DNA from 3 places in the Streptomyces sp. NPDC012825 genome. Region 3 is predicted to be linked to each of the others. Evidence: riboswitches for the same ligand, from Rfam matches in the RefSeq annotation. Region 3 holds a riboswitch; each other region holds the start of a gene.
What was found. Region 3 has a riboswitch for cyclic di-AMP ahead of ACFY7E_RS23115 (C40 family peptidase). Riboswitches for the same ligand answer to the same signal wherever they lie in the genome.
Positions count from the first base shown of each region.

Region 1: another riboswitch for cyclic di-AMP. It lies ahead of ACFY7E_RS21005 (peptidoglycan DD-metalloendopeptidase family protein); the one in region 3 lies ahead of ACFY7E_RS23115 (C40 family peptidase).
Region 2: another riboswitch for cyclic di-AMP. It lies ahead of ACFY7E_RS26540 (M23 family metallopeptidase); the one in region 3 lies ahead of ACFY7E_RS23115 (C40 family peptidase).

Region 1 covers NZ_JBIBBZ010000010.1:10,329-14,597, forward strand. The annotation lists gene ACFY7E_RS20995 (STM4011 family radical SAM protein) at 1-104, shown strand, start outside; gene ACFY7E_RS21000 (SGNH/GDSL hydrolase family protein) at 82-885, opposite strand; gene ACFY7E_RS21005 (peptidoglycan DD-metalloendopeptidase family protein) at 1,048-2,022, opposite strand; cyclic di-AMP (ydaO/yuaA leader) riboswitch at 2,026-2,185, opposite strand; gene ACFY7E_RS21010 (tyrosine-protein phosphatase) at 2,575-3,396, shown strand; gene ACFY7E_RS21015 (DUF6126 family protein) at 3,419-3,568, opposite strand; gene ACFY7E_RS21020 (helix-turn-helix domain-containing protein) at 3,672-4,269, opposite strand, start outside.
Region 2 covers NZ_JBIBBZ010000016.1:110,438-114,706, forward strand. The annotation lists gene ACFY7E_RS26530 (M16 family metallopeptidase) at 1-330, shown strand, start outside; gene ACFY7E_RS26535 (M16 family metallopeptidase) at 357-1,724, shown strand; cyclic di-AMP (ydaO/yuaA leader) riboswitch at 2,002-2,165, shown strand; gene ACFY7E_RS26540 (M23 family metallopeptidase) at 2,178-2,948, shown strand; gene ACFY7E_RS26545 (GntR family transcriptional regulator) at 3,228-3,911, shown strand; gene ACFY7E_RS26550 (HPr family phosphocarrier protein) at 4,078-4,269, opposite strand, start outside.
Region 3 covers NZ_JBIBBZ010000012.1:18,115-22,383, forward strand. The annotation lists gene ACFY7E_RS23090 (urease subunit alpha) at 1-117, opposite strand, end outside; gene ACFY7E_RS23095 (urease subunit beta) at 110-478, opposite strand; gene ACFY7E_RS23100 (urease subunit gamma) at 493-795, opposite strand; gene ACFY7E_RS23105 (ATP-dependent Clp protease proteolytic subunit) at 1,054-1,290, shown strand; partial or broken gene ACFY7E_RS23110 (hypothetical protein) at 1,298-1,605, shown strand; cyclic di-AMP (ydaO/yuaA leader) riboswitch at 1,921-2,127, shown strand; gene ACFY7E_RS23115 (C40 family peptidase) at 2,131-2,610, shown strand; gene ACFY7E_RS23120 (ATP-binding protein) at 2,716-3,153, opposite strand; gene ACFY7E_RS23125 (8-amino-7-oxononanoate synthase) at 3,315-4,269, opposite strand, start outside.

The DNA of each region.
Region 1 (4,269 bases), on a different contig from region 3:
ACGTCCACCTGGAGACGCTGCCGCTGTACGACGTGTTCGCGGGCGGGGTCCTGGAGCGGATCCCCGCCGCCGTACCGCCCGCTAGACCCGCTGGAGGGGCATGAGGTCGGGGCGCTTGGCCTCGACGTGGTCCCCGGAGCTCTCGCCGCGCAGCCGGCGCCCGATCCAGGGCACGAGGTACTCCCGCGTCCACTGGATGTTGTCGCGGCGCACCTCGAGCGAGCCGCGCGGCGGGATCGGCGGCCACGCCTGGTCGGGGTCGGCGGGCACCGGCAGGCCGAGGACCTGGGCGGCGCGCAGGGCGACCCGGGTGTGTCCCTCGGGCGAGAGGTGCAGCCGGTCGCCGTCCCAGGCCCGCCGGTCCTGGACGGACCTGAGCGACCAGAGGTCGAGGACCGGGCAGCCGTAGCGGTCGGCGACGGCGCGGACGTGCGCGGTGTAGGTGGCGATCTTGCCGCGCAGGTGCCGGAGCACGGGGACGTCGCGGGTGTCGAAGCCGGTGGTCACCATGACGGTCCCGACGGCGGAGGTCAGGTCGGCGACGGCGCGCTCGAAGCGCTCGGCCACGGCGTCCGGGTCGCTGCCGGGGCGGATGATGTCGTTGCCGCCCGCGCAGAAGGTCACCAGGTCGGGGGCGAGTTCCTTCGCCCGGGGGACCTGTTCCGCCACGATCTGGTCGAGGAGGCGCCCGCGTACGGCCAGGTTGGCGTAGCGGAAGGCGTCGTGCTCCGGCAGCTGGTCGGCGAGCAGGACCGCGAAACGGTCCGCCCAGCCGACGTACGTCCCGTCGGGGCCGGGGTCTCCGACGCCCTCGGTGAAGCTGTCACCGATCGCCGCGTACGACCCGAATGCGTTCTTGTCTCTTGATCTCGAATCGTCTGCCACGGGGGCACATCCTTCCCTTTCGCGTGTGGCCTACGCGACCGTAAGGAGGGGTTGACGACGGGTGACATATGCCACCGATAAAGATTGCCCCAAGTCGGAATAGGCCCACGGCCCGGCGTGTGCACGCCGGGCCGTCGGAAAAAGGGTGTCCCTTTCGGGGCGTCAGACGGAGACGCCGTGCTGGCGCAGGTAGGCCAGCGGGTCGATGTCCGAGCCGTAGCTCGGCGTGGTGCGGATCTCGAAGTGCAGGTGCGGGCCGGTGGAGTTGCCGGTGGAGCCGGAGAGGCCTATCTGCTGCCCGCCGTCGACGCTCTGCCCGGCCGAGACCGAGAGGGAGGAGAGGTGGGCGTACTGCGAGTAGTTGCCGTCCTCGTGCTTGATGACGACCTCGTTGCCGTACGAGCCGCTCCAACCGGCGGAGACGACCGTGCCGGCGCCGACGGCGCGGACGGTGGTGCCGGAGGAGGCGATGAAGTCGACGCCGGTGTGGTAGCCGGAGGACCACATGGAGCCGGAGGCGCGGTACGGGGTGGAGAAGCCGCCGCCGGCGACGGGGGCGACCCAGCCGGAGGAGGAGGCGGTGGAGCCGGTGGAGGACGAGGAGCCGGTGGAGCTCTCCGAGGTCTTCGCGGTGTCGGCGGCCGGGGCGGCGGCGCGGCGGCTCTCGCGGGAGGCGCGCGGGGCGTCGTCGCCGTTCTTGCCGGAGGCCTGGGCGCCGGTGGTGCTCTTCGGGGCGGCGGGGGCGGAGCCCTTGGCGCCGATGGTGAGCTTCATGCCGGGCAGGATGAGGGAGGGGTCGGCGCCGATGGTCCGGCGATTGTCCTCGTAGATCTTCTCCCAGCCGCCCGCGAGGTGGTGGTCGTCGGCGATCTTCGACAGGTAGTCGCCGGAGACGACGGAGTATGTCCGGGGGGCGGTCTCCTCGGTGGCCTTCGCGGGGGCGGTCTTCGCCGCGACGGGGTGCGCGGTGACGACGGACTGGACGGAGGCGGCGGCCGGGGCGGTCTGCTCGGCGGCGTGGGCCCCGGTGGCGCCGAGGAGCGGGAGGGCGACGACGGCGCCTCCCGTGCCGGCGACGGCGAAGCCGCGGGTGAGGGGGTTGTTCTTGGGACGGCGGTGCTTACCCTTCGCGGGCATGGCGAATCCTCTCCGGCGCCTGCGAGGTGAGCTGTCGGGTTCGGACTGGAGATGCCCGGCCGCGCTCTCGCGCGGCTTCACCCCGAGCCGTCCTGCATCGCGGGACCGGCGTACTTCCTGGGTCCCCCGCTCCTGCCACGCATGGGATGGGTGGAATTCCGGGCGGTGGCAGGATTCGGCGGTCCGTCCGGATTGAGCGTGACGCTAGACGAGCGGGGTCGGCGCGAACAAGCCGTTGTTTTGTCCCGGGATTCCGCCCTAGATCGTTCCTCCGGGATTCCGGTCACCCTCCGTGGAAGACGCTCCTCCGATTTCCTTGCCCCGTAAGGAGATTGTGCCGGGGATCCGGCCACGATCCGTCACCTCTATGACCCTGCTCACGCGCCGAATCCCATCTCGCCCGCAACCAGGGCGCGTTATACCCAAAACCTCAATTCGGACAGATCGCTCATTACCGTCCGAGGGGGTGCGCCGCGCGCCTCTCACCCGGATGATTGCCCCAGGAACCGATGTCACGTCGGGCATCCGCACGCCAACCTTCCAGGAGCATCCGTGACGCAGCAGTTGCCGCAGGTCCCGCCCGTCGAAGCCGCCGAGCCCGAGCTGGCGGAGGTCCGCAACTTCCGGGACGTGGGCGGCCTGCCGACGACGGACGGGCGCGCGGTCCGCCCCGGCCGCCTCTTCCGCAGCGGTCACCTCGCCCACGCGACCGAGAGCGACGCCGCCTTCCTCGCCGGCCTCGGGCTGCACACGGTCTTCGACTTCCGCAACGAGGCCGACCGGCGGGTCGAGGGCCCGGACGTCGAGCTGCCCGGGGTGCGGAACGTGAACATACCGCTCAACGACCCGGCCGAGGGCAAGGAGTTCTGGAGGCTGGTGCGCGACGGCGACACCGCGCAGCTGCGGGAGATCCTCGGCGACGGCAGGGCCGCGGCCCGGATGTCCGATTCGTACCGCCGGATGGTGGTGGAGCGCACCGCCGAGCACAGCCGGATCCTGCACTCCATGGCGGAGGAGAGCGTCCCGGCCCTAATGCACTGCGCGGCGGGCAAGGACCGCGCCGGGCTCGCCGTCGCGATCACCCTGCTCGCCGTCGGGGTCGACCGGACGGCGATCGAGGCCGACTACGTGAAGTCGAACGAGCCGCACCGCCGCTACAAGGTGCGCCGCAGCTCCACCGCCCCGGACGCCATGGGGCCCGAGGTGATGGAGCTGCTGAGCCCGCTCTTCGACGCGCGGGCGGAGTACCTGCGGGCCGCCTTCGAGACGATCGAGGCGACCTGGGGCTCGGTGGACGCCTACTTCGCCACGGGCCTGGAGCTGCCCCCGGAGACCCGCGAGCGGCTGCGGGAGCGCCTGCTCACCGAGGCGTAGGAGGGCGCCCCCCGGGAGGGTCCTACTTCGCGCCCATCGCGAAGAGCAGGTAGAGGAAGCCGGCGAAGAGGTGACCGGCGATCAGGTAGGCGAAGAGGCGGAGCACCAGGCCCTTGGGGAACTTGCCTTCCCCGCGCTCCTCGCCGGTGACGGCTGAGGACTTCTCGGACATGTCGTCCCTTTCCTGAACATTCATCACGGGGGAATCGTCACGGAAGAATCGTTACGGCGGTCTCACCGGGGGTCTTGCGGCCTTACCGGGGGTCTCGCGTCGGTCAGCGCCGGTGCGGGGTCCCGTCACCGAGGCACAGTTCGGCGGCGGGGCTCTGCAACAGCGTGTGGACGAAGAGCAGCTCGGCCCCGCCGGGAGTGGCGGCGCCGATCCGGTGCGGGGTGAGCGAGTCGAAGTGCGCGCCGTCCCCGGGGTCGAGGACGTGGACCGCCTCCCCGAGCGCGAGCCGCACCCGGCCCTCCAGGACGTGGATCCACTCCTCGCCGGGGTGGACGCGCACGATGTCGGCCCGGGTGGCGTACGGCACGTGGACCCGCAGGCACTGGAGGGCGCGTCCGGCGCCGCCCGCCTGGCGGTAGATCCAGCCGTCGGCCTCGACGGGTTCGGAGCGGTCGCCCCGGACGACGGGATCGCGTTCGGGCGGGGCCTCTCCCAGGAGCTCGGAGACCGTCGTACCGTAGATGCGGGACAGGGCGAGCAGCATCGGCAGCGAGGGCTGCCGGTTCCCCGTCTCCAGGCGCGAGAGGTGGGCCGGCGAGAGGCCGGCCCGCCGGGCGGCGGCCTCCAGGGTGAGCCCCCGGCGGCGGCGCAGGGCCCGCAGCTGCGGGGCGACGTCCGGCAGGACGTCGGTGGCGGGGGCC
Region 2 (4,269 bases), on a different contig from region 3:
GCGGCCGTCGACGAGGAGCTCGCCCGGTTCGCCGCGGAGGGTCCCACCCCGGAGGAGATGGAGCGCGCGCAGGCCCAGCTGGAGCGCGAGTGGCTGGACCGGCTCGGCACCGTCGCGGGCCGCGCCGACGAACTGTGCCGGTTCGCCGTGCTGTTCGGCGACCCGCAGCTCGCCCTCACCGCCGTCGACCGCGTCCTCGACATCACCGCCGACGAGGTGCGGGAGGCCGCCGCGGCCCGGCTGCGCCCGGACAACCGCGCGGTCCTGGTCTACGAGCCGGTGGCCACCGAACAGAGCGACAGTGACGAGGAAGAGGGGGCGGACCGGTGACCGACACTGCCGCGTCTTTGACGAGCATGGAGTTCCACCCGCAGCCGACGCCGGGCACCGCCCGCCCCTGGGCCTTCCCGGCCCCGGACCGCGGCACCCTGGAGAACGGTCTGACCGTCCTCACCGGCCACCGCCCCGGCCAGCAGGTCGTCGCCGTGGAGCTCTTCCTGCCGGCCCCGCTGGACGCCGAGCCCGCCGGCCTCGACGGCGTGGCCACCATCATGGCCCGCGCCCTCTCCGAGGGCACCGGCCAGCACGGCGCCGAGGAGTTCGCGGCCGAGCTGGAGCGCTGCGGCGCCACCCTCGACGCACACGCCGACCACCCCGGCGTACGGGTCTCCCTGGAGGTCCCGGTCTCCCGGCTGCCCAAGGCGCTCGGGCTGCTCGCGGAGGCCCTGATCGCCCCGGCGTTCCTGGACACCGAGGTCGAGCGCCTGGTGCGCAACCGCCTCGACGAGATCCCGCACGAGACGGCCAATCCGGCCCGGCGCGCCGCCAAGCAGCTCTCCAAGGAGCTGTTCCCGGCCGACTCCCGGATGTCCCGGCCGCGCCAGGGCACCGAGGAGACCGTCGCGGCGATCGACGCCGCCGCGGTCCGCGCCTTCTACGAGGCGCACGTGCGGCCCGCCACGGCCACCGCCGTGGTCGTCGGCGACCTGACCGGCGTCGACCTGGAGAAGGTCCTCGCGGAGACGCTGGGCGCCTGGACCGGCGAGCCCGGCGAGGCGCTGCCGATGCCGCCGATCACCGCCGACGACACCGGCCGGGTCGTCGTCGTGGACCGCCCCGGCGCCGTCCAGACCCAGCTGCTCATCGGCCGGATCGGTCCCGACCGGCACGCCCGCGCCTGGCCGGCCCAGGTCCTCGGCACGTACTGCCTCGGCGGGACCCTGACCTCGCGTCTGGACCGGGTCCTGCGCGAGGAGAAGGGCTACACGTACGGCGTGCGGGCCTTCGGACAGGTGCTCCGCTCGGACGCCGAGGGGAACGGCGCCGCGATGCTCGCGATCAGCGGCTCCGTCGACACCCCCAACACGGGCCCGGCCCTGGACGACCTGTGGAAGGTGCTGCGGACCCTGGCCGCCGAGGGGCTGACGGACGCCGAGCGGGAGACGGCCGTGCAGAACCTGGTGGGGGTGGCGCCGCTCAAGTACGAGACCGCCGCCTCCGTCGCCGGGACGCTCGCCGACCAGGTGGAGCAGCACCTCCCGGACGACTTCCAGGCCCAGTTGTACGCGCGCCTGGCCGAGACCGGCACCGTCGAGGCGACCGCGGCCGTGGTCAGCGCCTTCCCGGTGGACCGGCTCGTCACGGTCCTGGTGGGCGACGCGGCGCAGATCGCGGAGCCGGTGCGGGCGCTCGGCATCGGTGAAGTGACCGTCGTCACCGGCTGATTGGACCCGGTCCGGCCCGGCTCGACCGGACGGCCCGGCCGGACGACCGGCCGACCGGACGGAGGACCCCGACATGACGCATCGTCGGGGTCCTCCGTCCGTCGGCGTGAGAGCCGCACCGGAGACGCCCCACTGAATTGTCCGTATTGGCGGTAAGAGTGATCATCTGGCCTGTGGCATGCCTTACAAAAGGTCATGTTCGGTTGGTGATCGACTGGCGGTCCGCATAGCGTCGGTGCGGCTGTCCGCCAGTTGCACCCGCCGCATCCGCGGCACCGGGCAGTCATCGCCGAGTCCCCGTCAGGCGCGAGCCTGGGGAGCCGGGGACCCACACAGTCCCTGGGGTGAATCGGACGCCTTCGTTCCGTACGGAGGGGCCCGTAGGAGACCTTCCTGCTCCGAACCCGTCAGCTAACCCGGTAGGCGAGAAGGAAGGAAAGGAACAACGTCTTCATGGCGTTCACCCGTGCCACCGGGAAGCATCGTGGTCCGAGCCGGATGGCGCGCCGCGGCGCGGGCATCGCGGGCGTGGCGACGCTCGCCACCACCGGCGTCATCGGAACCCTGGCCTCCCCGGCGCTCGCCGCCGACACGGACAACCGCTCCCCCGAGGACACCGGCCTCACCCAGGTGATCACGGAGGACTCCCTCGTCGACCGGCTCAACGCCCAGGCCGACGCCCAGGACCGGGAGGCCTTCGAGGCCGTCGCCCAGCAGAAGGCCGAGGCCGAGGCGAAGCGCAAGGCCGAGGCCCGCGCCAAGGAGATCCGCGAGGAGCGGGCCCGCGCCGCCCGCGAGGCCGAGCGCCGCCGCCTGAACTCCTTCCAGCTCCCCGTCGTCGGCTCCTACGTGTCCACCGGCTACCAGACCGGCGGCTCGCTCTGGTCCTCCGGCAGCCACTCCGGCGTCGACTTCCACGCCGCCTACGGCAGCCAGGTCGTCTCCGTCGGCTCCGGCACCGTTGTCGAGGCCGGCTGGGGCGGCGCGTACGGCAACAACATCGTCATCCGGATGCACGACGGCACGTACACCCAGTACGGTCACCTCTCCTCCATCGGGGTGTACGTCGGCCAGACCGTCGAGCCGGGCCAGCAGATCGGCATCTCGGGCTCGACCGGCAACTCGACCGGGCCGCACCTCCACTTCGAGGCGCGCACGAGCGCCGAGTACGGCTCCGACATCGACCCGGTCTCCTACCTCCGCTCCCGCGGCGTCACCGTCTGACCCGCGTCACCGTCCGGTCCGCCCCCGACGTTTGCGCACCCTTCCTGACGCCCGCACACCCCTGACGTCCGCGCCCCCCCGACCACCGGGGGTCTCCGCGTCGCAAAAGCCCCGGCTCGTACTGAGCCGGGGCTTTTCTTCGGCACGCCGTCCGTCAAGAGGCGGCCATGGATTCCATGGGGGCATCGGAAATTCCGCCGTGCTGCAATAGAGTCGCGGATCAGGCGCAGAACAGGCGCCGCTCGAATTGTCTCGCGCGGACCAAGGCGGAGGTCGGACATGCGCATTCCCGCGCATTCGGTATGCACGGCGATCCGGGACGACATCGTCTCCGGCGTCTTCGAGCGGGGCAGCCGGCTGACCGAGGAGCAGCTCGCCCGCCGGTACGGGGTCTCCCGCGTCCCGGTCCGCGAGGCGCTGCGCACCCTGGAGTCCGAGGGCTTCGTCCTCACCCGCCGCCACGCGGGCGCGCACGTCGCCGAGCCCACCGAGCAGGAGGCGGCCGACCTGCTCGACATGCGGGCGCTGCTCGAACCGCTGGGAGCCGCGCGGGCCGCGCAGCGCCGCACCGACGCCCACCTCAAGGTGCTGCGCGGCCTGGTCAGGCTGGGGCAGGAGCGGGCCAGGCGCGGCCGGGGCGAGGACCTGCGCTCGCTCGGCGGCTGGTTCCACGAGACGCTCGCGCAGGCCTCCGGCAGCCCGCCGCTGACGGCGCTGCTCACCCAGCTGCGGCACAAGATCGCCTGGATGTACGCCGTCGAACAGCCCGAGCGGCCGGTGGAGGCCTGGGCCGAGCACGGCGCGATCGTGGACGCCGTGGCACGCGGGGACGCCGAGCGGGCGAGGGCCCTCACCGCGCTGCACGCGGAGCGATCGGTGTCGCTGCACCGGCTCAAGAGGCCGGAGCACGGGCGTGTGAGGGTTTCGCAACACGTCGTCAACACGACGAGTGCCCGGAATTAACACGCGCACCGTATACAAAGAAGAGGAATTCCACGGGGCTTTTCGTGCTGCCTGGAAACGGGACGCCGGGGAATGGGAAAGAGAGCCGGGGGGCGGGAAAGAGAAAGGCCGTGCCCGCCGGAATTCCGGCGGGCACGGCCTTTCGAAGTGTGGGAACCGCGCGGGGTCAGACGGTCTCGGGAAGCTCGTCCAGGCCCTCGGCGACCAGCTTCGCCAGACGGTCCAGGGCGGCCTCGGCGCCCTCGGCGTCCGACGCGAGCACGATCTCCTCGCCGCCCTGCGCGCCCAGGCCGAGCACCGCGAGCATGGAGGCGGCGTTCACGGGGGTGCCGTCGGACTTGGCGATCGTCACCGGAAC
Region 3 (4,269 bases):
GCCGCCGGAGCGGTCCTCCTCGATCTCCACGAGGAGGTCGGTGTCGGCGAGGCGGATGCGGTCGCCGGTGGTGGGGCCGAACAGGTCGGCGTAGACGGCGCGGTGCAGCTCAGGCACGGAGGTCTCCGTTCGCCCCGGCGGGGGTCTCGTCGGTGCTCGGGGCGGTCTCCGCGTCGAGCGGGCCGGCGGTCTCGCCGCGCAGTCCGGGCACGACGCGGCGGCCGGCGATCGGGACGAGTTCGACCTCGACCGGGATGCCGGGCTCGAAGCGGACGGCGGTTCCGGCGGCGATGTGCAGCCGTCGTCCGTGCGCGGCGGCGCGGTCGAACTCCAGGCCGGGGTTGACCTCGGCGAAGTGGTAGTGGGAGCCGACCTGGACGGGCCGGTCGGCGGCGTTGAGCACGGTGAGGCGGGTGACGGGGCGTCCCTCGTTGAGGGCGACGGGGCCGTCCGCGTGGAGGATCTCTCCGGGGATCATTCGGCGGCGCCCGTTCAGACGATGGGGTCGTGGACGGTGACGAGCTTGGTGCCGTCCGGGAAGGTGGCCTCGACCTGGACGTCGTGGATCATCTCGGGGATGCCCTCCATGACGTCGTCGCGGGTGAGCACCTTGCGGCCGGAGGCCATCAGCTCGGCGACGGTCCGGCCGTCGCGGGCGCCCTCCAGGATGTGGGAGGTCAGGAGGGCGACGGCCTCGGGGTGGTTGAGCCGTACGCCCCGGGCCCTGCGCTTCTCGGCCACGTCCGCCGCCACATGGATGAGCAGGCGTTCCTGCTCGTGCGGGCTCAGTTGCACTCTTCCACCTCACAGTCGTCGACCGGGACGGCACCCGGACAGCTGCGGACCCTACCGAGCGTCAACACTCTGTTGAACTGCTCGGATGCGGTCCGCGGCGAGACATTGCACGTTAGGGCGGAAGTTTTTCCGGCTCGTTAACTCCGGCTTTGCGTTCCCATGATCATCCGACCGGTGGCGACCACCGGGGAGCGCCGGGCTCGTGGTGGCGGGCCGCGAGCCCGAAGTGCCCTGTTCGCCGGGAACGGAGTCGAGGGAGTGGAACCCGGAGCTGGAGTACGCGGCGCCGGACCGGGACATCGCGCTCCACATCAACTCCCCCGGCGGCTCCGTCAGCGCGCCCCGACGGCCGGGCTGCTCGCCGAACACGCCGGACGGAGCAGCGAGCGGGTCGGGGCCGACCTCGACCGCCCCACGGTCCTGGACGCCCCGGCCGCCGTCGAGTACGGGCTCGTGGACCACGTGGTCCCGAGCCGGCGCGACGCGGTCGGGTGAGCGGGCCGTGGTTCCCGAGCCGCCGCCGCTGCCCGCCCCGACCCGGGCCGAGGGCGAGTTCGTCGACGCACACCTCGCGGTCGTCGACCTCGTGGGGAGGATCAACCCATCCGGAACCGCGCATGCCCATGGGGCCCTGAGGGCGGCTCAGGCCCTCGCGGGACGCGCGGAGGAGCTGCGCGACGTTCCTTGGCCCTCATGCACGCGCGGGGCGAGAGCGAGGTCCACGCGGAGACCCCGGCGCGCTCCCTGCGGGTGCTGGACGGGGAGCGGCGGGCCGGGCGGGTCACGCTCCCCCGGGCGCGACGGAGTTGACATTCCGGCATGTCGTGTCGAGGGCCGGACGGCCGACATCCGCGCCGGAAGCGCTCGTCCGTTCGGTTGAGTCGATGAGTCGACATATGGCTCCGGCGAGTTGCGCGGCGAGTGTACACATCTGGCCGAATCAGGCGTTCCTTTGCTGGTACGGGGCCCTTTGGCCAAACCTCCGACGATCACGAAAGCATCCTGTCCACTCGAATGGATCAGTCGTGAGGACTCTCACATATCGCTGTTTCCACTCGGATTTCGACCAAGTTGTGGGGCAAGATCCCTGCCGACGACAAGCCCCCGCCATCCGAGGCGGGGCGGTCCGGGCGGACGCCGAGTCCTGCCGCTGTCCCGGACGTCTGGTCGACAGGATTGGATCGGCAGGAGTGGAGGACCCGAGCAGTACGGGCCGTACGCGCTGTTTCCGCAGCGGGATGGGCCCTTGGGGTGAAGCCGCAACCGCGGCCGGGCATCTTCGCCTGCCCGAACCCGACAGGTCATCCTTCACAGGCGGCTGACGAAGGGTTGCGCATGACTGCGCAGATGCACGTCCCGTCCCTGCTGTCCCGGGCCGGAGCCGTCTCGGCTCTCACCCTCGCCGCCGTCGGCGGCACGCTGCTCGCGCCGGGCGCGGCACCGGAGGCCCAAGCGGCGACCACCGCACACGCGAACAAGGCGCTGAGCATCGCCGCCTCCAAGAAGGGCGCGCCGTACCGCTACGGGGCCGCGGGGCCCTCCCGGTTCGACTGCTCGGGCCTGACGCTCTACGCGTACAAGAAGGCGGGCAAGTCGCTGCCCCGCACCGCGCAGCAGCAGTACAACAAGACCCGGCACGTCTCCGCCGGCAGCAGGCAGAAGGGGGACCTGGTCTTCTTCCACTCCGGCGGAAGGGTCTACCACGTGGGCATCTACGCCGGGAGCGGCAAGATCTGGCACTCGCCCAAGACGGGCTCCTGGGTGAAGCTCGACAAGATCTGGTCGTCGAAGGTCTACTACGGACGCGTCCGGTGACCCCGCCCGGGCGCTGACCGGGCGCCGTGAAGGACGCCGGGGGGGGTGCGGTGGCGCCGCCGCACCCGAACCGTCGCCGGGGAGGCCCCGGCCGCCGGAGGAGCGCTAACAGCCCACCGGCGCGGCCGCCTTCCACGGCAGGACGATGCCGACCGTCTTGCCGCCCTCCGCGGTCGGGGTCACCGAGAGGCGGCCGCCGGACTCCGCCGCCAGGGAGCGGATGATCACCATGCCGCGCCCGTTGTCCTGCTGGACCGCCGCCGGAAGGCGGCGGGGGTGGCGCGGGTGGCTGTCCGTGACGCCGACGTGGAGCTGCTCGCCGCGCTCCAGGCGGACGCCGACCGTGAAGGTGGGCGACTGGCCGAAGGTGTGCAGGACGGCGTTGGTGGCCAGTTCCGAGACGATCAGCCGGACCGCGTCCGCCTGGTCGGAGGACTCGTCGAGGCCCCAGTCGGTGAGGACCTCCGCGACGTACCGCCGGGCGGCGGGGACCGAGGCGGGCTCGCTCGGCAGGGTGACGGATGCTTCCTGATGGTCTGCCATGGCGACTCTGTCCCTTTCCCGCCCGGGGCCGCTGCCCCGGATCCACTGCGCGTCAGAGTCCCACCGATGGCGCCGCGCCGTACGGGGTTCCACCGGGCCGGGGCCCATCTGTCGCCCGAAGCGGTGAACCGTACGACGCGTGAACGCCTCCGGCCCGGCCCTCAGCGGGCGGGCGCGGTCCGCAGGACCGTCTCCACCGCGCGGTCGACCTGCGCGTCCGTCAGGTCGGCGCGTGCCGTGAGGCGCAGGCGCGAGACGCCGTCGGGGACGGACGGGGGCCGGAAGCAGCCGACCGCCAGCCCCTGTTCCCGGCAGTCCGCCGCCCAGCGCAGCGCCGCCTCCGGCGAGGGGGCGCGGACCGAGACCACGGCCGCGTCGGGCCGGGCCGCCGTCAGACCGGCCGCGGTCAGCCGCTCGTACAGGCCGGTGGCGACGGTGCGGACCCGTCCGGCGAGTCCCGGTTCGGCCTCGATCAGGCGCAGGCTCGCGAGGGCGCCGCCGACGGCGGCCGGGGCGAGGCCGGTGTCGAAGATGAAGGTGCGGGCGGCGTTCACCAGGTGCTCGATCACCCGGGCCGGGCCGAGGACCGCGCCGCCCTGGCTGCCCAGGGACTTGGACAGGGTCAGGGTGGCGACCACGTCCGCGTCGCCCGCGAGCCCGGCGCCGTGCGCCGCGCCCCGGCCGCCGTCGCCGAGGACGCCGAAGCCGTGGGCGTCGTCCACGACGAGCCCGGCGCCGTGCGCGCGGCAGGCGGCGGCGAGCTCCGCGAGCGGGGCCCGGTCGCCGTCGACGGAGAAGACGGAGTCGCTGACGACGAGGGCCCGGCGCCCGGGATGCGCCTCCAGGGTCTTCCGTACGGCCTCGGGGTCGGCGTGCGGGACGACTGCGGTCTCGGCGCGCGCCAGGCGGCAGCCGTCCACCAGGGAGGCGTGGTTGGCCGCGTCCGAGACGATCAGGGAGTCCCGGCCGCCGAGCGCCGTGAGCACGGCGAGGTTGGCGGTGTAGCCGGAGGAGAAGACGAGGGCCGCCTCGAAGCCGCAGAAGGCGGCGAGTTCGCGCTCCAGGTCGGTGTGGAGCAGGGTGGTGCCGGTGACGAGCCGGGAGCCGGTGGAGCCG